3 regions of the Mesorhizobium sp. U510 genome follow, and region 3 is predicted to be linked to each of the others. Evidence: predicted binding sites of a transcription regulator. Region 3 holds the regulator's gene; each other region holds the start of a gene.

The links. Region 3 encodes HrcA, which represses chaperone genes, less so after heat shock. Its sites were predicted from a motif close to GTTAGCACTCNCNNNNNGNGAGTGCTAAC; they were not measured.
Region 1: a site for HrcA is predicted at 6,261-6,289, ahead of groES (co-chaperone GroES). Genes of this name have one in related genera too.
Region 2: a site for HrcA is predicted at 2,909-2,937, ahead of groES (co-chaperone GroES). Genes of this name have one in related genera too.

The regions. Positions count from the first base shown of each region.
Region 1 is NZ_CP180532.1:1,949,873-1,959,766, forward strand. It holds gene ACLGL5_RS11320 (cytochrome-c peroxidase) at 1-501, shown strand, start outside; gene ACLGL5_RS11325 (transposase) at 1,128-1,811, shown strand; gene ACLGL5_RS11330 (NAD-dependent succinate-semialdehyde dehydrogenase) at 2,116-3,609, opposite strand; gene groL (chaperonin GroEL) at 4,159-5,817, opposite strand; gene groES (co-chaperone GroES) at 5,883-6,179, opposite strand; gene panD (aspartate 1-decarboxylase) at 7,634-8,086, opposite strand; gene bioZ (3-oxopimeloyl-[acyl-carrier-protein] synthase BioZ) at 8,145-9,128, opposite strand; gene ACLGL5_RS11355 (adenosylmethionine--8-amino-7-oxononanoate transaminase) at 9,125-9,894, opposite strand, start outside.
Region 2 is NZ_CP180532.1:3,826,185-3,836,078, reverse strand. It holds gene ACLGL5_RS20085 (D-arabinono-1,4-lactone oxidase) at 1-872, opposite strand, end outside; gene ACLGL5_RS20080 (MFS transporter) at 885-2,072, opposite strand; gene ACLGL5_RS20075 (TetR/AcrR family transcriptional regulator) at 2,197-2,823, shown strand; gene groES (co-chaperone GroES) at 3,001-3,297, shown strand; gene groL (chaperonin GroEL) at 3,359-5,014, shown strand; gene ACLGL5_RS20060 (TadE/TadG family type IV pilus assembly protein) at 5,370-7,442, shown strand; gene ACLGL5_RS20055 (TadE/TadG family type IV pilus assembly protein) at 7,439-8,044, shown strand; gene ACLGL5_RS20050 (TadE/TadG family type IV pilus assembly protein) at 8,041-8,481, shown strand; gene ACLGL5_RS20045 (TetR/AcrR family transcriptional regulator) at 8,484-9,092, opposite strand; gene ACLGL5_RS20040 (zinc-dependent alcohol dehydrogenase family protein) at 9,191-9,894, shown strand, end outside; gene ACLGL5_RS20035 (zinc-binding dehydrogenase) at 9,835-9,894, shown strand, end outside.
Region 3 is NZ_CP180532.1:967,048-976,941, reverse strand. It holds gene rsmI (16S rRNA (cytidine(1402)-2'-O)-methyltransferase) at 1-516, opposite strand, end outside; gene ACLGL5_RS06795 (hypothetical protein) at 687-872, shown strand; gene ACLGL5_RS06790 (hypothetical protein) at 880-1,068, shown strand; gene ACLGL5_RS06785 (low molecular weight protein tyrosine phosphatase family protein) at 1,108-1,431, opposite strand; gene hemW (radical SAM family heme chaperone HemW) at 1,490-2,668, opposite strand; gene rdgB (RdgB/HAM1 family non-canonical purine NTP pyrophosphatase) at 2,665-3,327, opposite strand; gene ACLGL5_RS06770 (VOC family protein) at 3,327-3,737, opposite strand; gene rph (ribonuclease PH) at 3,753-4,469, opposite strand; gene hrcA (heat-inducible transcriptional repressor HrcA) at 4,628-5,710, shown strand; gene ACLGL5_RS06755 (hypothetical protein) at 5,750-5,947, shown strand; gene ACLGL5_RS06750 (PQQ-dependent sugar dehydrogenase) at 6,039-7,406, shown strand; gene ACLGL5_RS06745 (LysE family translocator) at 7,517-8,134, shown strand; gene cysK (cysteine synthase A) at 8,315-9,295, shown strand; gene ACLGL5_RS06735 (glutathione S-transferase family protein) at 9,621-9,894, shown strand, end outside.

The DNA.
Region 1 (9,894 bases), 980 kb from region 3:
ACACTGGTCACACCGGCGCCCTTCGATGCCTTCCTCAACGGCGATGACGCCGCTATGACTTCCGAACAGAAACAGGGCCTGACGCTTTTCATGGACAAAGGCTGCTCGTCCTGCCACGGCGGTATCAACGTGGGTGGGGAGGGCTATTCCCCATTCGGCCTCGTTGAAAAGCCCAACACCGATGTCCTGCCGGAAAACGACAAAGGCCGATTTGCCGTGACCCATGAAGCCGACGATTCCTATGTTTTCCGCGTGGCGCCGTTGCGCAACGTAGCACTCACCGCGCCATACTTTCATTCGGGCAAGGTTTGGGATCTGAAACAGGCCGTCGCCATTATGGGGACCACCCAGCTCGGCCAAGAATTGACGGAAAAAGAAGTCGACCTGCTCGTTGCCTTCCTTAATTCGCTGACCGGAAAAGTACCGGAGGTCGCCTATCCCGTCTTACCCGCCGAAACGCCGACAACGCCTCGACCTGTATTGCATATCCTCCCGCAATGATTGGCCGGAGCTGGCTAGTGAAGGTCGCAATCACGAATGATTGCGACCTTCACTGGGACGAGACGATCATGACTTCCGGCGAGGCCTATCCAACTGGAAAGCTAGGGGGACTTTCATTTCCGAATTCAATTGAAACGCTAAATGAAAACCTGACCCGTCGACGCCCACTTGCGTCACGACAGCATGACCCGCCTTGCCGGCCACGTCGATCAGACGCACCGACTAGCCGACTGTGTCGTGATGTGTCGTTCCATGTACCCCCTACCCCCGCTTTAGATTCGCTGACAAGCTCGCAACCACCTGATCGAGCCATCGCGGATAATATTCCGCGAGCCGCTGGCGTGCGCCCAGCAGAAACCGGATGCCTTCAGATCCACCCCTTCAAAACGTGCTCGATGGCGTTGCGACGCGCGAGCCGCTGTTCCAGCTCTGCAAACGCATCGATATGAAAACAAAGCTGCGGTCAGCCAGCGACGTGGCCCGAGCATTTGTCAATGCACACCGCAAGTGCCGCTTGCTCTCGGACTATCTCATCCATATAGCTCGGCGCAACAGAGGAAGCGCCAGTTGTTCAGTCATCGTCAGCCGCGACCTCCTGTGCAATTCGTTCTAACAAGGAAGAAACTATGAGGCGGCAGACCCGACCGTTCACTGTGGAGGTCAAACAAAAGCGCAATTATCAAAAACGGGGCCATTCCATCTGGAGCGATGTCGATCTCTCCGCGGCTATAGCCGACACAACAAGGGAGCTCAAAGATATGGATCTGCCAAATCGTCGGCTGATTGACTCTAATGTCATAGCCCTTGATGCTGAACACGCGCACAAACCGCAAGCGGAGTATCTCATGGCAAATCCCCTAGACGCTGAATCAGTAGAAGCTGCAACCGAACACGCTCCCAAAGGAAGGACGCCTGAAACGAAGAAGAAAACCCAACCTTCGCGGAAGGCCAAGACTGAGCCTGGTCGCAAGAATGGCGCCAATACGGCGTCCCCGGCGGAAGCAACAGCAACAGCAGCGGCCGTGCGGAGCGCCCGGAAGGTCTACTCCGGAAAAGAGCGCGCCCAAATGCTCGCTCAGGTCGAGACGTCGATCAGCGGCGGCACCACTCTCAAGAGCGCCGTAAAGCAGGCGGGTATATCGGAACAGACCTATTATCACTGGAAGAAGGCCGCGGCGCCTAGATCCGATGGCGACGATCTGAAGGACCTGGTCGCCCTCGAGAGAGAAAACAAGCGATTGAAGAGCCTGCTCGCGGAACGCCTGCGCACAGAGAACGCGGAACTGAAGAGGAAGCTAGGGCTGCAATAAGGCTTCAGAAGATGCCGCCATTCGACCAGACGGAAGAACTGTGATCGAAGGCTCGCCGGCTGTCGGATGGACGGAGATTTTGCGCACCAGCACCCTGATCTGTCGCGGCCGAGACAGGAAAAACCACTCCCGGCGGATTGAAGCGGTACATGGCAAGCACGTGTCAATCAGGGATGGGTGAATGCGGCCGAAGGCAAGGATGACAGCATCAAGGTTTTACGCTGGGCCTTGATCGAAGGCCACCATTCCATCGATGGCCGCGGTGGATTGTCAGGGCGAAGTCAATGGGATGGATGCTGTGGGATTATAGCCCACCCATGCACAGGTACTTCATTTCGAGATAATCCTCGAGGCCGTGGCGCGACCCCTCACGACCGATCCCTGATTGCTTCATTCCGCCAAAGGGTGCGGCCTCGGATGACATGCGTCCCGTATTGATGCCGACCATTCCGTATTCGAGGGCTTCAGCCACGCGCCACACGCGCTTTAGATTGGAAGCGTAGAAGTAGGCTGCAAGACCGTAAATCGTGTCATTCGCCTCGCGCACCACCTGGTCGGGATCGTTGAAGCGGATTATGGGAGCCAGCGGTCCGAAGGTTTCTTCCTGAGCGACCCGCATTGTCCTTTCGACGTCGGTGATCACCGTGGGCTCGAAGAAGGTTCCCGATTCGCCGATACGGTTGCCACCGCAACGGATCTTCCCACCCTGCCGCACAGCATCGCGAATATGATCTTCAATCTTTGCAAGCGCGCACTTATCGATCAGGGGACCGATCGCAACTTCTGGCTCGAAACCGTCACCGACGCGCAATGCACTGACGCGGTTGGTGAATTTGTCGCAGAATTCATTATACACGCTGGACTGTACGTAAAGCCGATTGGCTGAAACGCAGGTCTGGCCTGCATTCCGAAACTTTGCCTGTAGCGCACCATCGACGGCAGCGTCGACGTCTGCATCATCAAAAACAATGAAAGGAGCGTTACCACCAAGTTCGAAGCTGGTTCTTTTGATCTGATCCGAACACTCCCTCATGAGCAGCCGCCCGACCTCGGTCGACCCAGTGAAGCTGATCTTGCGGACCTTCGGGTTCGAGCAAAGTTCACGCCCAACCGCATCGCCTTCCGATGCGTAGATCAAGTTTAGAACGCCATCGGGAAAACCTGCCATCCGGGCAAGCGTGAACATAGCACCCGCGACAAGCGGTGTTTGCTCCGCGGGTTTCAGAACAATCGCGCAGCCGGCGGCAAGCGCAGGCGAAATCTTGCGAGCCACCATCGAGGCGGGAAAATTCCAAGGAGTAATGGCGCCGACAACACCGATCGGCTGTTTGATTACCAGCATACGCCTGTCGTTAGAAGGCGGCGAAATCGTCTCGCCATAGATGCGATTGGCCTCCTCGGCATACCATTGGAGGTAGGCTGCGGCATGGGCGATTTCAGACTTCGCCTCTGCAAGCGGCTTACCCATTTCAGCCGTCAAAATGGCTGCAAGATCCTCGCTGTGGTCGAGGATCAGTTGGTGCCATTCCCATAAGATGTCGGAGCGCTCGCGCGCGGTGAGCGCCGCCCAATGTTCCTGCGCAGCTTCAGCCTTATCGATTGCCTTGGAAACGTCCCGGAAATCCATATCTGGAAGCTCAGCCAACAGCTCGCCTGTTGAGGGATTGAACACCGAAAAACGCCTCGTGGATTGCTCCGCCTTCCGACCAGGCACACCGGCCAGATCGTCAAATAGCTCGGGATTTTTGAGACGTCTCGTCAGCGACTGTGTCACGGTCAAACCGTCGTCCCCCTTCATGGTTAAGTTACTAGCTTCGCAACGTACTAATAAGCACACCTTGTGCCAGATGATCGGACGAGATCGTTCCGGCCCTCCGTCATTGCAAGCGCAGCTTCCCGACTGATTAGCCCATAGCAATGACAGCCTCAATCACGAGTCGCGCTAAGGCTTTCGCTCCATGACAGGAAGCGCGGATAGAGCTCGTGAAGAGCTGGCATAGGCGGAGTCGATCATCGAAATCGCCGACGTTGGCAACAGCACTGCGGTATCATTCTTTGAGCGGCTTCCACGGCCGCTCATATCAGGCATATCGAAAACCGACCGCCATGGTCGAACGTGCCATCGATGTAGTGGCTTGAGCGCTGCTAAGTCTTGATAGTCGCGCACAAAGCCATGTTTGTTCAGTTCGCCACCCGAAAGCTCCACTGCGACGATGTAGTGTGGCCGTGTAGGCGCGCGCACTACAATATCACGCGAGCCCAAACCTTTTCCGACCGGCTCCGTCCCAAAAAAAGGGGGCGGCATCGCTGCCGCCCTCTCGGTATCCGAAAGCTGATAGAGGCTAGATTAGAAATCCATGCCGCCCATGCCGCCCATGCCGCCGCCGCCCATGCCGCCAGGCATGCCGCCGCCGCCAGCCGACTCCTTCTTCGGAGCCTCCGCGATCATGGCTTCGGTGGTGACCAGCAGGCCGGCGACCGAGGCCGCGTCCTGGAGAGCCGTGCGCACGACCTTGACCGGATCGACGATACCCATGGCGATCATGTCGCCATATTCGCCGGTCTGGGCGTTGAAACCGAAGGTCGCGCCCTTGTTCTCAAGGATCTTGCCGGCAACGATCGAAGCTTCCGCACCGGCGTTGGCCGCGATCTGGCGGGCCGGAGCCTGCAGCGCACGACGCACGATGCTGATGCCAGCGGTCTGGTCGGAGTTTGCGCCGACAGCGTTGATGCTCAGCGAAGCGCGCAGCAGGGCAACGCCGCCGCCGGGAACGATGCCTTCTTCCACGGCCGCGCGTGTCGCGTTCAGCGCATCGTCAACGCGGTCCTTCTTTTCCTTGACTTCGACTTCCGTCGCACCGCCGACGCGGATCACCGCAACGCCGCCCGCGAGCTTCGCGAGACGTTCCTGCAGCTTCTCCTTGTCGTAGTCCGACGTGGTCTCTTCGATCTGCTGCTTGATCTGGGCAACGCGGCCCTGGATCCCTTCCTTCTTGCCGGCGCCGTCGACGATGGTGGTGTTCTCCTTGGAGATCGACACCTTCTTGGCGCGGCCGAGCATGTTGAGGCCGACGTTCTCGAGCTTGATGCCGAGGTCTTCGGAGATGACCTGGCCACCGGTGAGGATGGCGATGTCTTCCAGCATGGCCTTGCGGCGATCACCGAAGCCCGGCGCCTTGACGGCGGCGATCTTCAGGCCGCCACGCAGCTTGTTGACGACCAGCGTGGCCAGAGCCTCGCCTTCGACGTCTTCCGAGATGATGAGCAGCGGCTTCGAGGTCTGCACGACGGCTTCGAGAACCGGCAGCATGGCCTGCAGGTTGGAGAGCTTCTTCTCGTGCAGCAGGATGTAGACGTCCTCGAGATCGGCAACCATCTTGTCGGCGTTGGTGACGAAGTAGGGCGAGAGATAGCCGCGGTCGAACTGCATGCCTTCGACGACTTCGAGTTCCGTCTCGGCAGTCTTGGCTTCCTCGACCGTGATGACGCCTTCATTGCCGACCTTCTGCATCGCTTCCGCGATCATCTTGCCGACCGACTCGTCGCCATTGCCGGCGATCGTGCCGACCTGGGCAACCTCTTCCGAGGTCTTGATCTTCTTGGCGTTCTTGATCAGCGTCGCGACGACGTCGGTCACGGCAAGATCGATGCCGCGCTTCAGGTCCATCGGGTTCATGCCGGCGGCAACCGCCTTGTGGCCTTCCTGGACGATCGACTGCGCCAGAACGGTCGCGGTCGTGGTGCCGTCGCCGGCGATGTCGTTGGTCTTCGAAGCAACTTCGCGGACCATCTGTGCGCCCATGTTTTCGAACTTGTCTTCAAGCTCGATTTCCTTGGCGACGGTGACGCCGTCCTTGGTGATGCGCGGGGCGCCGAACGACTTGTCGATAACGACGTTGCGGCCCTTGGGGCCGAGCGTGACCTTCACCGCGTCGGCAAGGATGTTGACACCGCGCAGCATGCGCTCGCGGGCGTCACGGGAGAATTTTACGTCTTTGGCAGCCATTTTGTACTCCTGGGCATTTCGCCCGAAATTCAGATTGGATGGTACGGATGAAAGGCAGCGGCGTGTTAGCCGATGATGCCCATGATGTCGGCTTCCTTCATGATCAGAAGGTCTTCGCCATTGAGCTTGACTTCGGTGCCCGACCACTTGCCGAACAGGATACGGTCGCCAGCCTTGACGTCCAGCGGGACCAGCTTGCCGGCTTCGTCACGAGCGCCGGAGCCGACAGCAATGATCTCGCCTTCCTGCGGCTTTTCCTTTGCCGTATCCGGGATGATGATCCCGCCGGCGGTCTTGGATTCGGATTCGACCCGGCGAACGACCACGCGGTCATGAAGCGGGCGGAACTTCGACTTTGCCATTTTTTCTTCCTCGATGAGAACGGTGAGAAAAGCGTCCGGCGACGCCGGATAACTTACAAAGCTCGGCTATGCCGGCCTGCGGTTAGCACTCACCAAGGGCGAGCGCTAACAATGCGACGAGATAAGCCCTAGGCTGGGGCTAGTCAAGACAAGAGGGTGGGCGATCACGATTTTCCGGACGATGCAGCCCTGAAAGAGTCGAGCCAATCGATGGTGTTCGGAGGCTCGACCCACAGGATGAATCCACCCTGCGGATCGGTAACCATTGTGCCTTCCGCGATCTGCCAGCGCGCTTCGTCGCACCGTAGAGAGCGAGGTGAGGGGCTGAGCATTTGGTAGCGCCGAGACGTGCCGAGCTTTTGCGTGGAGTGGCCATGCCGGATGTCTCCTTTAGCATCATCTCCCGCACCAGAGGCTTGCCCGTTCATGGGACTGTATTTCTATCCACAGGGTGGATGCATCTCATCGAAACAAACGATTTTATCAATCTTCCGGAATCTCGCGTTTGACGTCAGCACCTCACACGCCCTGATCGCCCGCTCCCCTCACCAGAGCGGCAGATTTTTTGCAGAGGTACTCGGACTGAATACGCGTTCCCATTCACGTTAGTTGTGGATAACAAGGCTGAATTAACATGCAAAATCTGCGCATCTAAATCGATTTGAGCAATCACGGACGTTGCGGACCAGAATCGCCGTCACCCTGAAATCGACAAGGCATCGGCTATCCCAAAATCGGGGCTTGACGTTACGTAAGGTCCTATGTTTTCCGATGTGCGGGAACGACTTCCAGTCTCAGCCCAAGGCAACGAAAATGAGGGGCAGCAATGGTGGCTGGCGAACCTAATGACGTGCGGGTCAAGCGTTGTAGTGGGGGATGGGTTGTTCATATTGTCGAGGACGGCAAACTGACAGTTCTTCGGTTCAAGACACAGTTTCCCGCCGAAAATTACGCCGATGGCCAACGAGCCAGGCTCGGTCTTGCTGCCAAGCCACCGATCGACGAACCTGATATGTAACGCGATCAGGCGTCGGATGGCTGGCGAGCCTTGGCGCCGGCGGGAAACACTTTGCCGAAGGCCCACCTCAATGCTGCTTGCGGCCGTTCGGCTAGCCATATTCGCGATGATGGTTGGCACCGCTGCCGATGCGGAGGACGGTGGCCTGCTTGATCGACACGGCGGCAAAGATCATGAAAAGCCAGGTCGTCAAGGACCCAGCCGCGGCGCTTGAGAAAGCAGAAAGAATTTGCAAGCCGCCACCGCAAGTAACCTGAGACAAGGGTCAGACATGCAAACCGCTGTTCGCGGATCAGCAGCTGCGAGACATTGCGCCATCCCACGAAGGCCCACGGTGCCCAAGGCGCAGTGGGCATCGGCCCTTTTTCAGCAACTTCGTCGAGTCTTAGACCAGACGCTCTTCAGTGCCGAGGCTCGCACATCTGCGGAGCGCGGCTCACGCCCCGGAAACCAAGGCTGGAATTGCCAAAGCTTCATTCGCCTCATCAAGGATCGAGAAACTGTAACGGCCGTCTGTGTCAAGATCGACGGAGTAGCTCAGGCGGTCGAGTATGCAGTTATCCTGGTCGAACGTGACGATGCGCGGCTTCAGCGAGGTGATATGCGCTTCGTCCAGGTAGATGGAGTTGCAGACGATAATTGGGTCGTCGGGCTGACAGGTGCGAGCCGCCGCTCCGTTGAGGATGCAGCACCGTGAACCGCGCTCGCCGAGGATGACATAGGTCGAAATCCGCGCACCGGAATTCTTGTTCCATATCTCCACGAATTCCATCGGCAGGATCCCGGCTGCCTCGCAGTGGTCGGGGTCGAGCGTTATCGAACCATGGTAGTTGAGGTTCGCTTCGGTGACGTGGATGCCGTGCAGCTTGCCGGCGACTAGTTTTCGCATTGGTCGTTGTCCCTGTATTCATCGTTCAAGGTCAGTCTTGGCAGTTCGGTTCGCGCGGCTAAATTCCAACGACGATCGCACCGCCGCTAAGACCCGCACCCGCGGCCGCCAGAAGAACCTTCTCCCCCGGCCGGAACGGCGCCGCCCGATGGGCGAGCGACAGCGAGAGCGGGATCGTCGCGGCGGAAGAGTTGCCATACTCGGCGATCGTCTTGACGATCGCTTCATCGGCGATGCCGAGGTTTCGCCCGACCGCATCGAAAATGCGGGCATTGGCCTGGTGCGGCACAAACCGATCGATGTCCTGTGGTCGCACTCCGGCAACGGCAAGCGCGCTTGTAGAGCAATCGGTCATCATCTCAACAGCTTTGGCGAACACTTCGCGTCCGTCGGTCATCGTCATCCGAGTTTGCCCGAGATCCAGATCGTCATGGAATGGGATGCTGCTTCCGCCGGCCGGGATCTGGATCAGCCCGTAGCGCGAGCCGTCCGAATCCACCGAAGCGCCGAGAATACCTAGATCAGGGTCCTCGCACGCACCAATCACCAGGGCGCCGGCGGCATCGGCGAAAAGGACTGAGCTCGCGCGCTCGGCTGGATTGATGCGGCGGCTGAGGATGTTGGCGGCGATGACCAGCGCTGGTTTGCCGTGCAGGCGGGTGAACCCGTCCGCGAACATCAGCGCATAGATAAAGCCGGCGCAGGCGCCGGTTAGATCGACCGCGCCTGGGCGGCCAAGGCCGAGCTTGTGCGCGACCAAGGGTGCACTGGGCGGCAGAAGGTGGTCGGGCGTCGAGGTGGCAAGCAACAGCAGCCCTATGTCGCTGCGGTCAATACCGGCGTTCGCCAGCGCCATGTCGCCAGCCTGCGTGGCAAGACCAGACAGCGTGTCTTGGTCCGTTGCCCAGAAGCGCGAGCGTATCCCGGTGCGCCGCTCGATCCAGCCGGGTTCTAGCCCGAGACGGTTTTCGATTTCCGGGTTCTCGACCTTGCGCGACGGCGCATGATGACCAAACCCGAGGACGCGCGACGATCGGCTCATGGCTTTGTGCCGAAGCGTTCGCCGGCCTCCTCGATGGCGTCATGGAGCCCGTCCAATTCCTCGCCGGTGATGCAATAGGGCGGCAGAAGATAGAGGACATTGCCGAGCGGGCGCACTAGCAGGCCGCGCTCGAGGAAGAAGGCGCGGAGCTTCGGCCCGATCTCGGCCAGATAGCCGGCTGAGCCGGTGCGCAGATCGAGTGCCGCGATCGTGCCGGTCGCCCGGCTGTCGGAGAAATATGGATTGTCCCGGAAGCGTTGAAGCCCGGCGGCCTGCTTTGCGCTTAGGGCCGCGATCCGCTCAGTCACCGGCTCGTCGCGCCAGATCTCGACATTGGCAAGTGCTGCCGCGCAGGCAATCGGATTGGCGGTGTAGGAACTCGAGTGGAAGAACGTCTTCGTGCGGTCCTCGGAATAATGGGCCTGGAAGATGGCATCGGTGGCAAGTGTGGCGGCCAGCGGGATGGCACCGCCGGTCAAGCCCTTCGAGGTGCACAGGATATCAGGAGATATGGACGCCTGCTCGCAGGCGAACATGGTCCCGGTGCGCCCCCAGCCGGTCATCACTTCGTCGGCGATCAGCAGAGTGCCGGAGGTTTCTGCGATCTTCTTCAATTCGGTGAGAACCGAGGCCGGATACATCAGCATGCCGCCGGCGCCAAGCACGAGCGGCTCGACGATCAGCGCGGCCGCGCGCCGGTCACGGCTGACGACCTCGAAACGATCCAGCGTTTCCTGCTCGCGCCCGGCGGCCGGGAAGGGGATTG
Region 2 (9,894 bases), 2.9 Mb from region 3:
TTGGTCTGGCGGTCACTGGCATAGACGTTGAGCCAGTCCTGCACATAATCCTCGGACGGCACTTTCGCGACCGCGCCAAGGATCAGCCGGCGGCGCAGTGACGGCAGCCAGGCAAGCCCGGTGCGCAGCCGGCGCAGCGTGCGCAAGGAGCCTTCGTCATCGTCGGTCGGGCGCGCGGTGGTCGCCTCGGTGCTGAAGTCGCTGGCGATAAACTGCGCGTAGCCAGAGAACGGAATGTAGTAGAATTCGGCCGAGCGATGCGCGGTCATCATCTTTTCGAAGTCGCGCAGCATGTCGCCGATCGGCAGCACCCATTTGCGGCGCCGCAGCCGGTAGGTCGCGATGTTGTTCAGCGTCACTTCGCTCAAGACACCGAACGCACCGAGCGCGACGCCTATGGCGTGGATCATATCCTGATCCCCTGCCCTGGTGACGTCGCGAACCTTGCCAAGCCCGTCGACGATCTGCACCGTCTCCAATTGCGTATGATAGGCGCCGAGCGTCGGCCCCGAGCCATGGGTAGCGGTCCCCAGCGCGCCGCCGATCGCCTGGCGGTCGATGTCGCCCATATTGGGCAGGCCCTGGCCGATGCCCTGCAGTATGTGCATGAGCGGACCAAGCCGCGTCCCTGCCTTCACGCGTGCCCGATGCCTTTGCGCGTCATGCGAGACCAGCCCCTCCAGCCTCTCCAGGGACAGGATGGTGCCTTGCGACTTGACCAGCGGCGTGAAGGAATGTCCCGCGCCAACGACGCGGATTGGGCCGGGCGCGGCGCGAACGAGATCGCCGAGTTCGCCCGCATCGGCGGGGCTTGCGATCAGCCGGGGTTCAGCGGTGACAAAGCCCGACCAGTTGCTCCAGATGTTCGACATGCTGCCCTCCGCTCAGGCAACGGCGCGGCGACGCCGCGACACGAGGATGAACAGGCCGAGCAAGGCGACACTGGCAACGGCGCTGGCGGCGGCGAATTCCGGAACCGGGCGAAAATCCTTGCCGTCGATGAGCAAGGATGCCGCGATCGGCCCGATCGCCAGGCCAAAAAGCTGTGCCGCCGGCACCAAGAGCACGGCGGTGCGCGTCTCGTCGGCGGTGATCGCCAGCCGGATCTGGTAGGGCACGATGAACAGGAGGATGAAGCCCATGGCCAAGGCGGCCATCCAGAATGTGATAAGGTCGGGTCCGCTGGCGAGAACCAGCGAGCAGACCAGCGCGACCACACCGATCGCAGCAACGGCAAGGCGGTAGTCGATGCGCGCTTCGAACGCGGTCGCCATCATCGCCCCCGAGACCTGCGCCGCGAGGCTCGCCGAGACGATCAGGCCGACGGTGCGGCCATCGATGCCGAATTGGGTGCCAAGCGGTTCCAGAAACGCCCAGACCGCGCCGAAGAACATGAAATAGCAGAAGACGCACAACAGCGCGGTGATCGAGGGAGCCGTCAGCACATTGGTCAGGTTCTCGTCCTTGGGCAGGTCGGCGTAGTCAGCGGGGACGACGAAGGCGACGATGAGCGACAGGACGCAGACGACCGCGAGAATGAGGAAGCCGCCGGCCGATCCGGCGGCCGGGATGACATAGAGCGCCAGCAGCAGGGCAAGCGCGCATTGCGCCAGCGTCTGCATGGTGACGAAAAAGCCGCCGATGCGTTCGGCGCGCCGCGAACGGGCGATCAATTCGGTGGCGACCGCGACCAGCCCGCCTTCCGCAAGCCCGGCCAAGGCGCGTGCCGCCATCAACGCATTGGCGCCGGCGGCATAGGCCGTCCAGACATGCGCCAGCGCCAGCAGGAGCAGCAGCACCGCGCTTTTCCAGTGCATATTGCGGGCCGACAGCAGCATCGCGACGATCGCCGAACCGATCGCGATGGCGATCATCTCGGCGGTGGCGACCAGCGCCAGTTCGTCGCCGCTGACATGTCCCTCGGTGTAAAGGGCGCCGAGCAGCACTGGCTGCAGGCCTAGGATGAGCAGACCGACCGAGCCGATCCACAGGGCCGAAGCAAGCTGCCCGCCGGTCGGATTGCCGACCAGCCAGTCGCCAGTGCCAGTGTGCCCGGCATTTGTCGAAGTCAAAGGCGCCTCCCAACGTCCTTGCCGCGCGGCAAAAAAGCTGACAATCTGTCAGCATTTCAGAAACTGATACTTGATCATATTTTTTGTCAACCAGAATTTGGCAATTCGTGCGAAAGACCGGTGCATGGTGGAAGTAAGGCGAACAGCGACCGAACCGAGGCGCAAGCCCAAGCAGGAGCGCAGCCGCGAGCGCATCGACGCCATCCTGTCGACGACGATGCGGCTAATCGGCGAGAAGGGCATCGACGCCGTCACCATGAAGGAAGTCGGCGCGTTGGCAGGCGGGCCGATCGCCACCGTCTATCACTACTTTCCCAACAAGTCGGCGATCCTGGCGATGCTCTATGAGCGATTTTCAGAGGTGAGCCGTGCGCGATTGACTGATATCCTCGCCGATGTCCGCGAAGCCAAGGACGTCATCGCCGCCGCCGACCGGTTGCTCGACGACTACCTCGGCCGCGTCGCCGGAGATCCGGCCATCCAGGACCTGCAGAACGCCATCCAGGCCGACAAGGCGCTCAAGAATCTAGACATCGCCGAAACCCGGCATCAGGCCAAGATGTTCTGCGACCATGTCACCGCCTTGATCGAGCCGGGCAAGCATGAACAGTTCGAACGCATGGTTCTCTTGATCTTCCAGCTCGCCGGCGGTGTGGTGCGCCTGGCGCTCGCTCAGGGCGAAGCGGAAAGCCGCCAAACCGTCGAGGATTACCGGTCGATCATCCACACGCAGTTGCGGTTGTTTCTCTAAGCCCCAATCCATGGAAAAAATTACCGCCTTTCGAGGCTGCCGCGCGCCTTGACTCTCGCAGGTCGGCGGCCTATTTCAGCCCCACGTTAGCACTCGCCCTTGGTGAGTGCTAACTATATGTCCGGCTTCGCCGGACGGAGGAACTGTTTCTCACCGTTCTCACTCGAGGAAGAAAAAATGGCAAAGTCGAAGTTCCGCCCGCTTCATGACCGCGTGGTCGTTCGCCGGGTCGAATCCGAATCCAAGACCGCCGGCGGGATCATCATCCCGGATACGGCGAAGGAAAAGCCGCAGGAAGGCGAAATCATCGCCGTCGGCTCCGGCGCGCGCGACGAAAGCGGCAAGCTGGTCCCCCTGGACGTCAAGGCTGGCGACCGCATCCTGTTCGGCAAGTGGTCGGGCACCGAAGTCAAGCTCAATGGCGAAGACCTTCTGATCATGAAGGAATCCGACATTATGGGCATCATCGGCTGATCATCGGCCTCACCGTCAACTGAATTCCGGGCTTTATCCCAAGCCCTGCCAGGAGCTAAAAATGGCTGCTAAAGACGTAAAATTCTCCCGTGATGCCCGTGAGCGCATGCTGCGCGGCGTCAACATCCTCGCCGACGCGGTGAAGGTCACGCTCGGCCCCAAGGGCCGCAACGTCGTCATCGACAAGTCGTTCGGCGCGCCGCGCATCACCAAGGACGGCGTCACCGTCGCCAAGGAAATCGAGCTTGAGGACAAGTTCGAGAACATGGGCGCTCAGATGGTCCGCGAAGTTGCTTCGAAGACCAACGACATCGCCGGCGACGGCACCACGACCGCGACCGTTCTGGCGCAGTCGATCGTCCAGGAAGGCCACAAGGCGGTTGCCGCCGGCATGAACCCGATGGACCTGAAGCGCGGCATCGACCTCGCCGTCACCGAAGTCGTCACGGCGCTCGGCAAGGCTGCCAAGAAGATCAAGACCTCCGAGGAAGTTGCCCAGGTCGGCACGATCTCGGCCAATGGCGACGAGTCGGTCGGCAAGATGATCGCGGAAGCGATGCAGAAGGTCGGCAACGAAGGCGTCATCACCGTCGAGGAAGCCAAGACCGCCGAGACCGAACTCGAAGTCGTCGAAGGCATGCAGTTCGACCGCGGCTACCTCTCGCCCTACTTCGTCACCAACGCCGACAAGATGGTTGCCGATCTCGAGGACGCCTACATCCTGCTCCACGAGAAGAAGCTCTCCAACCTGCAGGCGATGCTGCCGGTTCTCGAAGCCGTCGTGCAGACCTCCAAGCCGCTGCTCATCATCTCGGAAGACGTCGAAGGCGAGGCCCTGGCCACGCTTGTCGTCAACAAGCTGCGTGGCGGCCTGAAGATCGCCGCGGTCAAGGCTCCGGGCTTCGGTGATCGCCGCAAGGCCATGCTGGAAGACATCGCCATCCTCACCGGTGGCCAGGTCATCTCGGAAGACCTCGGCATCAAGCTCGAGAATGTCGGCCTCAACATGCTCGGCCGCGCCAAGAAGGTGTCGATCTCCAAGGAGAACACCACCATCGTCGACGGCGCCGGCAAGAAGGCCGAGATCCAGGGCCGCGTTGCTCAGATCAAGCAGCAGATCGAAGAGACCACTTCGGACTACGACAAGGAGAAGCTGCAGGAACGTCTCGCGAAGCTCGCGGGCGGCGTTGCGGTGATCCGCGTCGGCGGTGCGACGGAAGTCGAAGTCAAGGAAAAGAAGGACCGCGTTGACGATGCGCTGAACGCGACCCGCGCGGCCGTGGAAGAAGGCATTGTTGCCGGCGGTGGCGTGGCCCTGCTGCGCGCTTCGGCCAACATCAAGGCTGCCGGCGCCAATGCCGACCAGGCTGCTGGCATCAACATCGTGCGTCGCGCTCTGCAGGCTCCGGCTCGCCAGATCGCCTCGAACGCCGGTGCGGAAGCATCGATCGTTGCCGGCAAGATCCTTGAGAACAAGGGCGCGACCTTCGGCTACAACGCCCAGACCGGCGAATATGGCGACATGATCGCCATGGGTATCGTCGATCCGGTCAAGGTCGTGCGCACGGCTCTCCAGGACGCGGCCTCGGTCGCCGGCCTGCTCGTCACCACCGAAGCCATGATCGCGGAGGCTCCGAAGAAGGAGTCGGCTGGCGGCGGCATGCCTGGCGGCATGGGCGGCGGCGGCATGGGCGGCATGGGCGGCATGGATTTCTAAGAAGCCCATAAAGCACGCCGATGAACTAACATTGCTCAAGCCCGCAAGCGGGCTTGAGTGGCGGCATGGATTTCTAATCCAGGCCACCTGGCTTATTATGCATACGGAAAGGGCGGCAGCGATGCCGCCCTTTTTTCATTGCTTCCTGCAACGATAGCGACCATCGAGGTCCGCACCGCTAGACGGCGCAACTGTTCTCATTCTCGAGAAATTTTCCAGCAAAATCAGAGGCTTAACTACGCTTTGACGGCGCTAGGTAAATTTGTCAGACAATATTCTTTAACACATTCGCGATTACTAAAGGGCGGGAGCACGGCGAGGTTGCTCCTGCGTGTGGCGTGTCGGGTACCCATCGATGCAAATTTTCCGGCGATTTTTGCGGAACCGCGACGGCAACGTGCTGATCATCTCGGCACTGGTGATGCCGGTCCTGATCGGCATGGCCGCCCTGGTGACCGAATATGGCGCAGCACTCGTCGAGCGGGCCGATAATCAGCGAGTCGCCGACCTGTCGGCCTATGCGGGCGCCCTCGCCTATAACGTGAACAAGTCCACCTCGCAGATGACGGCCACCGCCGTCGGCGTCGCGGTGCTCAACGGCGTTCCTGCCGCCAATGTACAGGTCAACCTGGTCGCCTCCCCGAAGACGACCGGTGTCAACGCCGTTTCGGTGTCGATCAACACCTACAGGACGCTGTTCCTGGCACGCGTTCTCAACGATCGCCAGCAGTTGCAGATCTATGCCAATTCGGTGGCCGAGCTTGGCGTGCAGCCGCAAACGCCCGGATGCATGCTCGCGCTCGACGGCACACAGACCGGTCTGACGCTGAGCGGCGGCACTTCGATCTCGGCGCAGAAGTGTACCGTCTCTTCCAACAACACGGTGACCGTCCCCTGCGGCACCAGCATTTCGGCGCTCGGCGTCAACTACAATTCCGCCGCCGCACCGAGCCAGCCGTGCAGCGGCATCACCGGCCCAGGCGGGGCGACCGCGGTGATCACCAAGAAATCCACCCCCGACCCGCTCGCCGGCAATGCCGCGGTCACGGCCGCCGTGGCCCGTATTGCAACGGTTGCCGCGCTTTCGACGACGGCCGCGCCAACAGCGCCCACCACTCCCAACGGCAACAACATCGACTTCGGCTGGAACACAGGCTCGACCCAAGGCCAGGCGAACGCGCTCGGCTGCACCGCCAGTTGGGCATCGTCGTCGTCGACATGGGCGCTGAACTGCGGCAGCAAGACCACGGTCAACCTGGGCACCATCACCATCGGCGGCGGCATCAACCTCAACTTCGCCACAAGCGGCGCGGCAACGACGGTTTACAATATCGCCGGCGATCTCACGACCAGCGCCACCACCAATTTCGGGCCAGGCACCTACAACTTCGCCAAGACCCTCACCACGGCCGGAACCACCACGTTCGGGACCGGCACCTACAATTTCGGCAAGCAGGTGACAACAGGCGGAACAACCACCTTCGGCGCCGGCAGTTTCAACTTCGCGAAGGGGCTGACAACCGGCGGCGGTGCCACCACGACATTCGGCGCCGGCACCTTCAAGATCGGCCGCAGCGACAACACCTGCAATGGCTCGGGGCAGGTCAGCATCTGCAACACCTCCACCTTGACCTTCGGCGGACCGAGCACCTTCGAGCTCCCCGGCGGCTATACCAACACCGGAACGCTCACCTTCGGCTCGGGCACGACCAATTCCTACAAGATCGGGCCAGGCAGCAATGGCGACGCGATCACGCTCGGCGGCGGTTCGACAACGATCATGGCCGATGCGACTGGCGCCAGCAGCGTTTTCCAGGTCGTCGGCAATGTGAATGGCGGCGGCGGCGGCAGTTGCTTTGTGGTGCCGGCCGCGGCGCAGCACGACATCGCCGGCAACTTCATCGGCTCGGGCGCCATCCTGCTCGGCGCCGGTGTCTACACCGTGGATGGCTATTTCGCACTGGGCGGCAATGGCGGCGGCAGCGCCAACTGCAACGGCAGCACGATCAGCGTCAGCGGCGCCAATGTGACGCTTGTCCTGTCGGGCAAGGCCAAATCCAGTTCGGGAAGTTGCAACGGCTATGTCTTCTGCGTGGCCGCCGGCTACAGCAACATCGTGCTCACCGCACCCCAGTCGGGAGCGACGGCGAAGCTGGCGGTGATCGGCCCCACCGGCAGTTCCAACACCGGCGGCGCGACCTTCGCCGAAGGCGGCTCCAACGCCCAGATATCGGGCGCATTCTATTTTCCCTACGGCCCGATCATCATGAATGGCGGATCGAGCGTGCTGGGGTCGAACACCGACCCGAGCAAGTGTCTGCAGATGATCGGCTCACGCATCACGCTGTCGGGCGGCACTACGGCTGCATCGGAATGCATTGCCGCCTCGAGTGCCGGTGGCAGCAGCAAGGTGAGCCTCGTGCAATGAGACAGCAGTCACACCCCGACCCCGGCTTGTTGGCCAGCTGGCGCTTCGCGTTCACTGACTTCCTGCGGCGCCAGAACGCCGGCGTGTCGGCGGTCGAGTTCGCTTTGGTCAGCCCCGTGCTGCTGGTCATCCTGGCCGGAACCGTCGACATAGGCGGCTCATTGAAGGCCAAATTCGAACTGAGCTCGGCGCTTTCGGCTGGTTCGAACTATGCGCTGCTCAATGGCGACAAGGTCAATTCCACCGGCGGCGGCGCGCTGGCCGGCAACATTGCGACGGTGGTCACCAGCGGCCTGAGCGGCAATGGCGGCAGCATTCAGGTCGTCATCAACAACGGTGCGGCACTTGCCTATAACGCCACCACGTCCACGGCCACCCAGAGCGGCACGGCCGCCAATGCCGATCTCTGCTATTGCCCAGGCAGTTCCGGTGCCGTGGCCTGGAGCACCCCGATGGCATGCGGCAGCATCTGCAGTGGCGGCGGCATTGCCGGGAAATTCGTAACGATCACGGCCAGCAAGCCCTATACGCCGCTTTTCGGCGGCTTCGGCATCGTCAGCAACGGCAACATCACCGTCAAGGCCGTGGTGCAACCGCAATGAGCCGTCGCCGATCCTTCCTGCGCGACAAATCCGGTGCCAACGCCGTTGAGTTCGCCTTGCTGTCTGTACCGTTGCTGATGGTGCTGATGGGCACGTTCGAGTTCGGCCGCATGTACTGGGCCCAGCATGTGCTGAATGAGATCGCCGCGGCAGGGGCGCGTTGCGTCGGCGTGCTGCAGAGCGGATGCACGCAGAACGGCGTCTACAACGCCGCCAGCGCCATCAGCTATATCAGCAGCAGGGCGGCAACCGACGGCATCGTGCTCAGCAACGCCAACATCGCCGTCAGCAACAACACCACCTGCTCGGGCCTGTCCGGCTTTTCGAGCGTCCAGGTTTCCTACAACTTCACGACCGTGCTACCGGCCTTCCTGACGTCGCTGGCGAACGGCCCGAACCTCAGCGCCAGCGCCTGCTTCCCGAACCAGGGGGCTTGACTTCAGACACCGGCCTCCGCGCGCTGCCGTGCCTCGCCGGCAAGCACCGCGGCTTCGATCAGCGCCGCGACCTCGTCCGCCACCGCCTGTAGCGGGGCGCGGTCTCGGGTGGCGCGGGCGATGACCATCAGCCCTTCCAGCGACGATTCAACCAGCAGCGCCAGAGCGTGGGCGCGGCGTTGGGGCACTCCGGCCCTGACGAAGGCCTCACGCAACAGGCCTATCCACTGCTCGAAGGCCGCGCGGCACAAATCCGCCAGCTCCGGCACGTCGGTCGGTGAGTCCAGCACGACAGGCGCGATCGGACAGCCGAGCGAAAACTGGTTGTCTTCCAGCATGCGCCCCACCGCCTGGTAGATATGATGGACCGCCACCGCCGGATCCCTTTCGGCCGCCAGCGCTTCGCCCAGCCTCGCCGTCACCCCGGCAACACTGTCACGCGTCACCTCGATCACCAGTTGGTCCTTGCCGCCCGGAAAATGGAAGTAGAGCGAACCGCGCGGCGCGCCGCTGGCGCTCAATATGTCGTTGAGCGAGGTGCCGTGATAGCCGCGCTGCCGGAGCAGCAGCGCGGTCTTGTCGAGTATGCGGGTGCGGGTGTCGTTCGCCATGTCAACCTCTGTCAGCAGCGATCATTATAGGCCTTGCATCGAATATGACAATCGGTCTACATAATATGTAGATCAGTCTACATATCGGAGGCAAAATTATGCGCAGCTATCGTCTTGACGGGTCGGGCGGAACCGAATGCCTGGTGATGCGCGACGAGCCAGAGCCTCGGCCGAAACCGCATGAAATCGTGGTCCGCGTCCGTGCCGCCTCGCTGAACCGCCGCGACACGATGATCCTCAACGGCACCTATCCGCTTACGCCGCGCCAGGGCATCGTCCCCCTGAGCGACGGGGCTGGTGACGTTGTCGCCATCGGCGATGCCGTCACCCGCTTCGCCGTCGGTGACCGTGTCACCGGCAGCTATTTCGCCCGCTGGATCGACGGCCACATCAACGCCGGTCTCATCGACCAGCTCGGCTGCACGCTGGACGGCATGTTGGCGGAATACGCGGTTCTCGACGAACAATGGGCGGCGCGCCTGCCCGATCATCTCGACTGGCATGAGGCGGCTACGCTGAGCTGCGCCGGCGTGACCGCCTGGAACGCGGTGACGAGTGCCGGAATTCCAAAGCCAGGCCAATGGGTTCTGGTCATCGGTTCGGGTGGCGTCTCGCTCTTCGCACTGCAGTTCGCCAAGCTGCTCGGCTGCCGCGTCGCCGCCGTCACCTCGCGCGCAGAGAAAGCCGACAGGCTACGGGCGCTGGGCGCCGACCTTGTGATCTCGACGTCGGATATGGCCGAATGGGCGGGCCCGTCCGTGACCAGACCGGCGGCATCGATCTCGTCGTCGAGACCGGTGGC
Region 3 (9,894 bases):
CTTCAGCGCCTCCAGCCGCGTCAGCCGCTGCCCTGATTTGACCGGCAAAAATCCGGCGAACAGGAAGGCGTCGGACGGCAGGCCGGACGCGGTCAAAGCCGCAAGCGGGGCCGACGGACCGGGAATCGGCACGACGCGAATGCCGTGCTCGATCGCTTCCCCGACCAGCCGGTAGCCGGGATCGGAGACCAGCGGCGTGCCGGCGTCGGAAATCAGCGCCACGCTCTGGCCGCCTTGAAGCGCCGCGATCAGCTTCGGCCCGGCCTCGCCGGCATTGTGCTCATGATAGGCCGTGGTGCGGCGGCGGATGCCGTAGCGGTCGAGCAGCACGCGCGACACCCTGGTATCCTCGCAGGCGACGACGTCGGCGGCGGCCAGCGTCTCCAGCGCGCGCAGCGTGATGTCGGCGAGATTGCCGATCGGCGTCGCCACAAGGTAGAGCGCCGGCTCGAGCGGACGGGCGGGGATTTCGGTCTGCCCGACCACATAGCTGCGTCTTCCCGTCTCTTCGGTCACTGATGCCGTCTCCGTTCCGCCCTGTTTGGCCTGCCAAATCTTGTTTGGCATGGCTGGCGCGGCCTTGCAAAAGGTCATGCCGATGTAAGGTGATCGCCATGCCTTCGCCACAGTAGGGAACCAAACCGGCATTGGCAGATTTAGCCCCTGATTCCTAAAGGGAGGACAGGATGGACAGCCTGAAGATACAGGACGCTTTCGAGCCTTACTATGCCGGCCGCAAGCGCGTTGCCGCCGCCAGGGACAAGCGCCTGCCTGCCAAGACCGACACCAGCCTGATCGAGCGGGCGACAACCGCCCTGCCGACGAATGTCAGGCTTTCCGACAACCAACCCGATAGCACGACGGAGCACTGACCGGACGATGCCCAATCGCTTCGATATCTTCATCACCCGTCTTGAAACGAAAAGCGCCAGGGAAGGCGTGCCCCCGCACCCGATGAACGACCAGCACAGCGTTCGCCGCGAAAAGGCCGACGCCAAACCGGCCCGGAACGGCGAGGCGCATGCCGAGAAGGATCGCGGCAAGCGCCGTTTCAAGCACGACGCCTGACAAGCGCGACTGGCCGAGACCGTTCTGCCTTCGTCTGGGTCACCCCAGATAGCGTGAAACGCGCGCCTTCAGAAGGTCAATCAGCTCCAGATCCATGAATTCATAGTTGTCCGGTATATCGAGGCAGATGACCCGGGCCTTCTTCAGGCTGGTCTTGAATTTCTTCTGCAGTTTGGTGCGGTGCACCTTTTCCATGACGAAGATGATGTCGGCCCAGGCGACGAGCTCATGAGTCAGCGGCGTGTCGGCATCATGATTGGTGCCGGCCGACGCAACTTCGATATCCCGGCGCGTTGAAAACACCTGTTCGGCGGTCGGGCTGCGCAAGCGGTTCTGACTGCAGACGAAGAGGACGTTTTTCAAGACTTTTGCTCAAGCATGATCTTGACCGAAAACCGGCTTCCACTTTTCGGGATCATGCTTAGCGCGCCAGATCCGCGACCACGGCGTCGAGAACGATCATCCCGGCCGGCGTGGCGCGCAGACGGGCATTGCCGATCGGCGCTACCAGCCCCTCGCCCTGCAGTACCGACAGCCGTGCGCTCGACAGGCCGCGGCCGGAAAACGCCTCGTAGCGCGAGAGGTCGATGCCCTCGGCCAGTCTCAGCCCCATCAGCAGGAACTCGTCGGCCTCCTCCGAGCGTGTCAGGATCTCGCCGCCGGTGACGCCATGGCCCTTGGCCTCGACGAGGTTGGCCCAGGTTTCCGGCATCCGCTCGGCGATCGTCACCGTGCGGCGGCCGTTCTCGACGAAGCGGCCATGCGCGCCGGGGCCGACGCCGACATATTCGCCATAGCGCCAATAGGTCAGATTGTGCCGGCTTTCAGCGCCCGGCCTGGCGTGGTTGGAAATCTCATAGGCCGGCAGGCCATGCGCGGACGTAATCTCCTGCGTCAGCGCATAGAGGTCGGCGGCGTGGTCATTGTCGGGAATGGCAAATTTCTTTGCCGCGTGCAAAGCGTGGAAGGGCGTACCTTCCTCGATGGTCAGCTGGTAGAGCGAGAGATGGTCGGCGGCGTGGCCGATCGCCTGTTCGAGCTCGGCTGCCCAGGCTTCCGGCGTCTGGCCGGGCCGGGCGTAGATCAGGTCGAAAGACAGGCGCGGAAAGATTTCCCGCGCGAGGCCGATGGCGTGCAGCGCCTCGTCGACATTGTGCAGCCGGCCGAGGAAACGCAAATCCTTGTCGTTCAGCGCCTGTACGCCGAGCGAGACGCGGTTGACGCCGGCCGCGCGATAGCCGCGAAAGCGTTCGGCCTCGACCGAGGACGGGTTGGCCTCCAGCGTCACTTCGATGCCGTCCGGCACCGTCCAGTTCTTGGCCACGGCGTCCAGAACCCTGGCCACGGTTTCCGGCTTCATCAGCGAGGGGGTGCCGCCGCCGAGAAAGATGCTGGTCACCTCGCGCGGCCCGGTGCGCTCACGCATCGTCGCCAGTTCCGCCTCGAAGGCGGCGGCAAAGCGCTCCTGGTCCACCGGCTGGTGGCGGACATGGCTGTTGAAGTCGCAATAGGGGCATTTGGCCGCGCAGAACGGCCAATGGATGTAGACGCCGAAGCCGGGGCTGCGGTCGAGCGGCATGGTCATGCCGGGTCCAGTCATGCCGAGCCCAATCTCGGCAGATCCAACCGTGCTTGGGCGAATTTCTGGAAAGCACGGGCGCGATGTGAGAGCGCCGCAGCCTGGCCGGGTTTCCAGCCATGCTTTTCCTCAGCGCTCATCTCGCCAAACGTCTTGTCGAAACCATCGGGCAAGAACACCGGATCATAACCGAAGCCGAGCTCGCCACGCGGCGGCCAGACCAGCGTGCCTTCGGCCTCGCCGCGATAATATTCGGCCGCCCCGTCGGGAAAGGCCAGACAAATGACGGCGACGAAGCGGCCCTTGCGCTGTTCGGCCGAGGCTGCGCCGACTTCCTGCAGCGCCACTTCGGTGCGCTGCATGGCCATGGCGAAATCTCTGCTGCCGTCAGGGGTTTCGGCCCAGTTGGCGGTGTAGACGCCGGGCGCGCCGTCGAGCGCGTCGACGCACAGGCCGGAATCGTCCGACAGCGCCGGCAGGCCGGTCGCCTTCGCGGCGGCCAGCGCCTTGATGTAGGCATTTTCCTCGAAAGTGGTGCCGGTCTCGTCGGGCTCAGGCAGGCCGTAGTCCTTGGCCGACTTCGCCTCGAAGCCGAACGGCCCCATCAAATCGGCGAATTCGCGCAGCTTGCCGGCATTGTGGCTGGCGACGACGATCTTCTTGCCATCAAGTGTATGCATCAAAGGCCCCAGATTCTCGGCTCGGCGAACTCGATCGAATTGCCCGAGGGGTCGCGTATATAGAGCGAACGGCCGCCTTGCGGCCATTCGAATTCGCTTTCGATGGCGATTCTTTTTGCCCCTAAATGCGCTTTCCAAGCCACGATTTCATCCGCGCTGGCCGCAAAGCAGAGATGACCTTCTCCGACCGCGCCGTGCGGCGGCACGGGCAGCCGGGCATCCGGCGCCGGCGGTATTCTGGTCGCCTCGGCGTTGAAGATGAGCAGCACGCCCGGCCCGCAACGAAAGAAGAGGTGGCGGCCGTCGACCTTGCCGAGCAGATCAAGGCCGAGCACGCCGACATAGAATTCTTCCGCCGCCGCCAGATCGGTGACGTAGAGGGCTGATTCAAGGATGGCGGAGGGGGTCACCAGAAAATCGATGGCTTACGCCACCGCCATCTGCTGCAGGCTGACCAGGCGCTGGATGCCTTTCTTGGCCAGGCCCATCAACTCGCCGAACTGGTCCTCCGAGAAGGGCTCGCCCTCGGCTGTGCCCTGGATCTCGACGATGCCGCCCTTGCCGGTCATGACGAAATTGGCGTCGGTGCCGGCCGCGGAATCCTCGAGATAATCGAGGTCGATGACCGGCTGGCCGTCATGGATGCCGCAGGAAATCGCCGCGACATGGTCCTTCAGCACCTTGGCGACGCTCGCCATCTGCCGGGCTTCCATCCAGCGCAGGCAGTCATACAGCGCCACCCAACCGCCGGTGATCGAGGCGGTGCGGGTGCCGCCATCGGCCTGGATGACGTCGCAATCGACGGTGATCTGCTGTTCGCCTAGCGCCTGCAGATCGACGACGGCGCGCAAGGACCGGCCGATCAGGCGCTGGATTTCCAGCGTGCGGCCGCCCTGCTTGCCGGCGGAGGCCTCGCGGCGCATGCGCTCGCCGGTCGAGCGCGGCAGCATGCCATATTCGGCCGTCACCCAACCCTTGCCGGAATTGCGCATCCAGCCCGGCACCTTCTCCTCGAGGCTCGCCGTGCACAGGACATGGGTGTCGCCGAACTTCACCAGGCACGAGCCTTCGGCGTGCTTGGAGACGCCACGCTCGAAGGAGATGGCGCGCATTTCGTCGAATTGGCGTTTGGAGGGGCGCATTCAGGCTTCTTTCCCAGTCATTTTTCGGAATCGTGGCCGGCTTTTAGACGGATGGGGGGCAGCGCGCAAAGGAAAACGGACCGGGCGATCCGATACAGAGACCGGGTTGCGCCCACCGTGCCGAAGTCTATATCCTGAACAAGGAGGTTTTTGGCCGAATGACCAAGGCAATCGATCCGGGTTCGCAGTCGCTTGCACTTCAATCACTCGACATGCGCTCTCGCGACATCTTCCGGCGCATCGTCGATTCCTATCTCAGGGACGGCGAGCCCGTGGGCTCGCGCAGCCTGTCGCGCATCCTGCCCTCCTCGCTGTCGCCGGCCACCATTCGCAATGTGATGAGCGACCTCGAGCATCTCGGGCTGATCTACGCGCCGCATATCTCGGCCGGCCGGCTGCCGACGCAGGCGGGCCTGCGCTTCTTCGTCGATGCCTTCATGGAACTTGGCGACCTCTCCGACGAGGAGCGCCGCACCATCGAGGCGCAGGTGCGGGCCTCCGGCTCGGGCGCGACGCTGGAGCACATGCTGACCGAGGCCAGCCAGATGCTGTCGGGCATGTCGCGCGGCGCCGGCCTGGTGCTGGCCGCCAAGAACGAGGTGGCGCTGAAGCATATCGAATTCATCCAGCTGGAGCCGACCAAGGCGCTCGCCGTGCTGGTGTCGCAAAATGGCGACGTCGAGAACCGCGTTGTCGAGCTGCCGGCGGGCATCACCGTCCCGCAGCTGCACGAAGCCTCGAATTTCCTCAACGCCCATATTCGCGGCCGCACGCTGGCCGAGGCGCGCACCGAGATCGCCCGCATCAAGGAAGAGACGAGAGCCGCCCTCGACACGCTGTCGCAGGACCTCGTCGAGAAGGGGCTGGCGGTGTGGGCGGGCGCGGAAAGCGGCCTGCCGGCACGGCTCATCGTGCGCGGCCGCGCCAACCTGCTCGAAAACGTCACCGCCCAGGCCGACATCGAATTGCTGCGGCATCTGTTCGAGGACATGGAGACGCAGGACGGGCTGATCCAGCTGCTTGACCTCGCCGAGCAGGGATCGGGCGTGCGCATCTTCATCGGTTCGGAAAACAAGTTGTTTTCGCTGTCGGGCTCGTCGCTGGTGGTCGCGCCCTATCGCGACAAGGATGCCCGCGTCGTCGGCGCGCTCGGCGTCATCGGGCCGACCCGGTTGAACTACGCCCGCATCGTGCCGATGGTCGATTATACGGCGCAGCTGATTTCACGCATGCTAAGGTAGGGCCCCGAACGGGAAGAGACGGGCAGCAAGGAGAAAAGAATGGCGCTCGAAGAACTCAAGGCCCGGATCAGCCTGCTGCTCGAGGAGATGGTCAACCAGCCGGAAGACCAGCACGAAATCCAGGAACAATTGCGCGAGAAATTGCGGGAAATGCGCGCCATGGGCCTGCCGCTGCCGGCCGATCTGGTCGCGCTGGAAAAACGCCTCGACGACGATTTTTACGCTGCCGGCACATAAGACCGGATTTTCGCTTCCTCGTCAGGTCGAGCGAGCGGAACCCGGAGACAAGCCGGCCGTTGGTTTCCTTCGCGACCAGATGGAGGACAAGATGATCCGATTAGCCGGACTGGTGATCCCCGCCCTGTTCCTCACAAGCGCGGCGTTCGCACAGCAGGCGGACCAGCCGGTGCTGAAGGGCGCGGCGGCCTTCGGCGACTGGCGTGCCGACAAACCGGGCGTGCGCCGACTGATCAAGCCGGAAGACCTGCCGAAGCCCTATGTCACCAAGTCGGTGTCGAACAGCGCCGGCCTTGCCGACATGCCGGCGGGCGCGAAGCCGCAATTGCCGCCGGGTTTTTCGGCCGAGCTGATCGCATCCGGCATCGACAATCCGCGCGCCGTGCGCGTCGCACCCAATGGCGACCTGTTCGTCGCCGACAGCGAAGCCAACCAGGTCCGCGTCTATCGCCTGGCCAAGGACAGCGCCAAGCCCGCCGAGGACGGCATTTTCGCCGGCAATCTCAACCAGCCCTATGGCATTGCCTTCTATCCGCCGGGGGACGACCCGCAATGGGTCTATGTCGCCAACAGCGACAGCATCGTGCGCTTCGCCTACCGCGGTGGCGAGCTGAAGGCATCCGGCGAACCCGAAATCATCGTCGCCAACATTCCCGCGAACCATCACTGGACCCGCGACATCGTCTTTTCGCCTGACGGCAAGACGCTCTATCTGTCGGTCGGCTCCGGCTCGAACGTCGCCGAGGACATGGGCAAGGCGCCCGATGGCGGCCTTGAAGCATGGGTGAAATCGCAGCCGCTGGGCGCGGCCTGGGGCTCCGAAGAGGGGCGCGCCGACGTGCAGGCCTTCGATCCGGACGGCAAGAACGGCCGCATCGTCGCCACCGGCCTGCGCAACTGTTCTGGCATGACCATCCAGCCGGCGACCGGCGCGCTGTGGTGCGTCGTCAACGAGCGCGACGCGCTGGGCGACAATGTGCCGTTCGAATACGCCACCTCGGTCAAGGACGGCGCGTACTATGGCTGGCCCTGGTACTATATCGGCAACCACGAGGACCCGCGCCACAAGGGCGCGCGGCCCGACCTCGCCGGCAAGGCAACCACTCCCGACGTATTGATGCAGGCGCATTCGGCGCCGCTCAACATCGCCTTCTACGACCGCAAGGACCTGCCCGCCGACAGCGGTTTTCCCAAGGAATACAGGGGCGATGCCTTCGTTGCCCTGCACGGTTCGTGGAATCGCGGCAACCGGACCGGCTACAAGGTCGTCCGACTGCTGTTCAAGGATGGCAAGCCGACCGGCGAGTATGAGGATTTCATGACCGGCTTCGTCGTTTCCAGCGGCGAGGTGTGGGGCCGGCCCGTGGGCGTGGCGGTGGCCCATGACGGCGCGCTGATCGTCACCGACGACGGCAATGGCACGATCTGGCGCGTGACCTATGACGGCGGCCGTTCCTGAGGGATTTTACTCGGATGGCGCGGTATCTGGTGCAATAGAATCCGACCGCCAGGGAATTCAATCCTGGTCCGTTCCGTGCGAAAAGGCCGCCTGATCCAGGACCACTCGCCATGACCCTCACCGGCTTCCTCGCCTACAGTGCCGCCCTCGGCATCGCCGCCGCCATTCCCGGCCCCGGCGTCACCGCGCTTGTCGCACGGGCGCTCGGCTCGGGTTTTCGCTCGTCGCTGGCCATGTCTTTTGGCCTGATGCTCGGTGACCTCATTTACCTGACCGCCGTGGTGCTCGGCCTCGCCTTCGTCGCGCAGACCTTCGGCATGGTGTTCCTCGCCATCAAATGGGCCGGCGTCGCCTATCTGGCGTTTCTGGGCTGGCGCTTCTGGACCGCCGGCATCACGCCCGAGACGGTCGAGGCGAAAAAGGGCAAGAGCGGACTGGTGTCGAGCTTTGTCGCCGGCCTCACCGTCACGCTCGGCAATCCGAAGACGATGATCTTCTACCTGGCGATCACGCCGACCATCGTCGACCTGAAGACGATCACGCTGGCCGATTACGGCATTCTCGCCGCGCTGACGGTGGTCGTGCTGTTCGTCGTGCTGGTTCCCTACCTGGCGCTCGCCGCCAAGGCGCGCTGGTTCCTGAAATCGCCGCGCGCGCTAAAGCTGCTGAACCGCACCGCCGCCGGCTTCATGGTCGGCGCCGCGGCAGCGATCGCGGCCCGCCAGTAGCAGCCTTTCAGCCAAAACATTCCGGGGCCAGGCTTCCCCGCGAAATGCTTTTCCGGGACTTGGGCGTTTTAGACACAGGCCCCACTCGGATATTTCCGGCCGACAGCTTATGTTGCGCGGCTGAAAGCCCTATCTTGCCGGCTGCAATGCCACTTGCCTGAAATCCTGGGAGCGAAACCAATGAACAAGCCCGTCACCTCCGCCCGCGTCCCCGGCCGCGGCCGCATCTACAGTTCCATCACCGACACGATCGGCGACACGCCCCTGGTCCGGCTCGACAAGTTCGCTAAGGAGAAGGGCGTCGTCGCCAATCTGGTCGCCAAGCTCGAATTCTTCAACCCGATCGCCTCGGTCAAGGACCGCATCGGTGTGGCGATGATCGAGGCGCTCGAGGCTGCCGGCAAGATTGCGGCCGGCAAGACGACGCTGATCGAACCGACCTCGGGCAATACCGGCATCGCGCTTGCCTTCGCCGCCGCCGCCAAGGGCTACAAGCTCATCCTGACCATGCCCGAGACGATGTCGGTCGAGCGCCGCAAGATGCTGGCGCTGCTCGGCGCCGAACTGGTGCTGACCGAAGGGCCGAAAGGCATGAAGGGCGCGATCGCCAAAGCGGACGAACTGGCCGCGACGATCCCCAATGCCGTCATCCCGCAGCAGTTCGAGAACCCGGCCAACCCGGAAATCCACCGCAAGACGACGGCGCAGGAGATCTGGAACGACACGCAGGGCGAGGTCGACATCTTCGTCGCCGGCATCGGCACCGGCGGCACCATCACCGGCGTCGGCCAGGTGCTGAAGAAGCTCAAGCCTTCGCTGCATGTCGTCGCCGTCGAGCCGGAAGCCTCGCCGGTGCTGTCGGGCGGCCAGCCCGGCCCGCACAAGATCCAGGGTATCGGCGCCGGCTTCGCGCCAAAAATTCTCGACACCACGATCTATGACGAGATCGTCAAGGTTTCCAACGAGGATTCGGTCGCCAATGCCCGCCTCGTCGCCCGCCTCGAAGGCGTGCCGGTCGGCATTTCGTCGGGTGCGGCGCTGCAGGCGGCAATCGTCGTCGGCTCGCGGCCGGAGAACAGGGGCAAGACCCTGGTCGTGGTCATTCCCGACTTCGCCGAGCGCTACCTGTCGACGATCTTGTTCGAGGGATTGGGGGCTTAGGCCACTACACAAACGTCGAGATCCTTCGCGCCCCCCTCTGCCCTGCCGGGCATCTCCCCCACAAGGGGGGAGATCGGCTGTCATCCGGACTTTCGCTAATCGTCAACGATGCAGGATGGAGCGGAGCGCGAAAACTGCCAATCTCCCCCTCGTGGGGAAGATGTCCGGTAGGACAGAGGGGGGCGCTGTCCCGCCGGCATAAAAAGGTTCCGGACGCTGGCCCGTTGAAAAATCCTCCCGTGGCGCCTGTGACCCGGCTTGAGCAGGACCCTGCTTCAGGTGCATATCGCCCCGGTCCGCTTTGCGCGGACCAGGGGAGAATTTCATGTACAAGCTCTATACCCGTCCCGGCAGCGGCGGCTTCGTCGTCGAGGCGGCGCTGGCGCTGGCCAACGCACCGTTCGAACAGGTCGATGTACCTAAATCCGACCGCCCCGATCCGGCCTTCCTCGACATCAGCCCGCTGAACCAGGTGCCGGTGCTGACCTTGCCGGACGGCAGCTCGATGACCGAATCGGCAGCGATTTGCATCCTGCTCGCCGAGCGCCATCCCGAGGCCGGCCTGGCACCGGCGGTCGATGCGCCTGCCCGCGCCGATT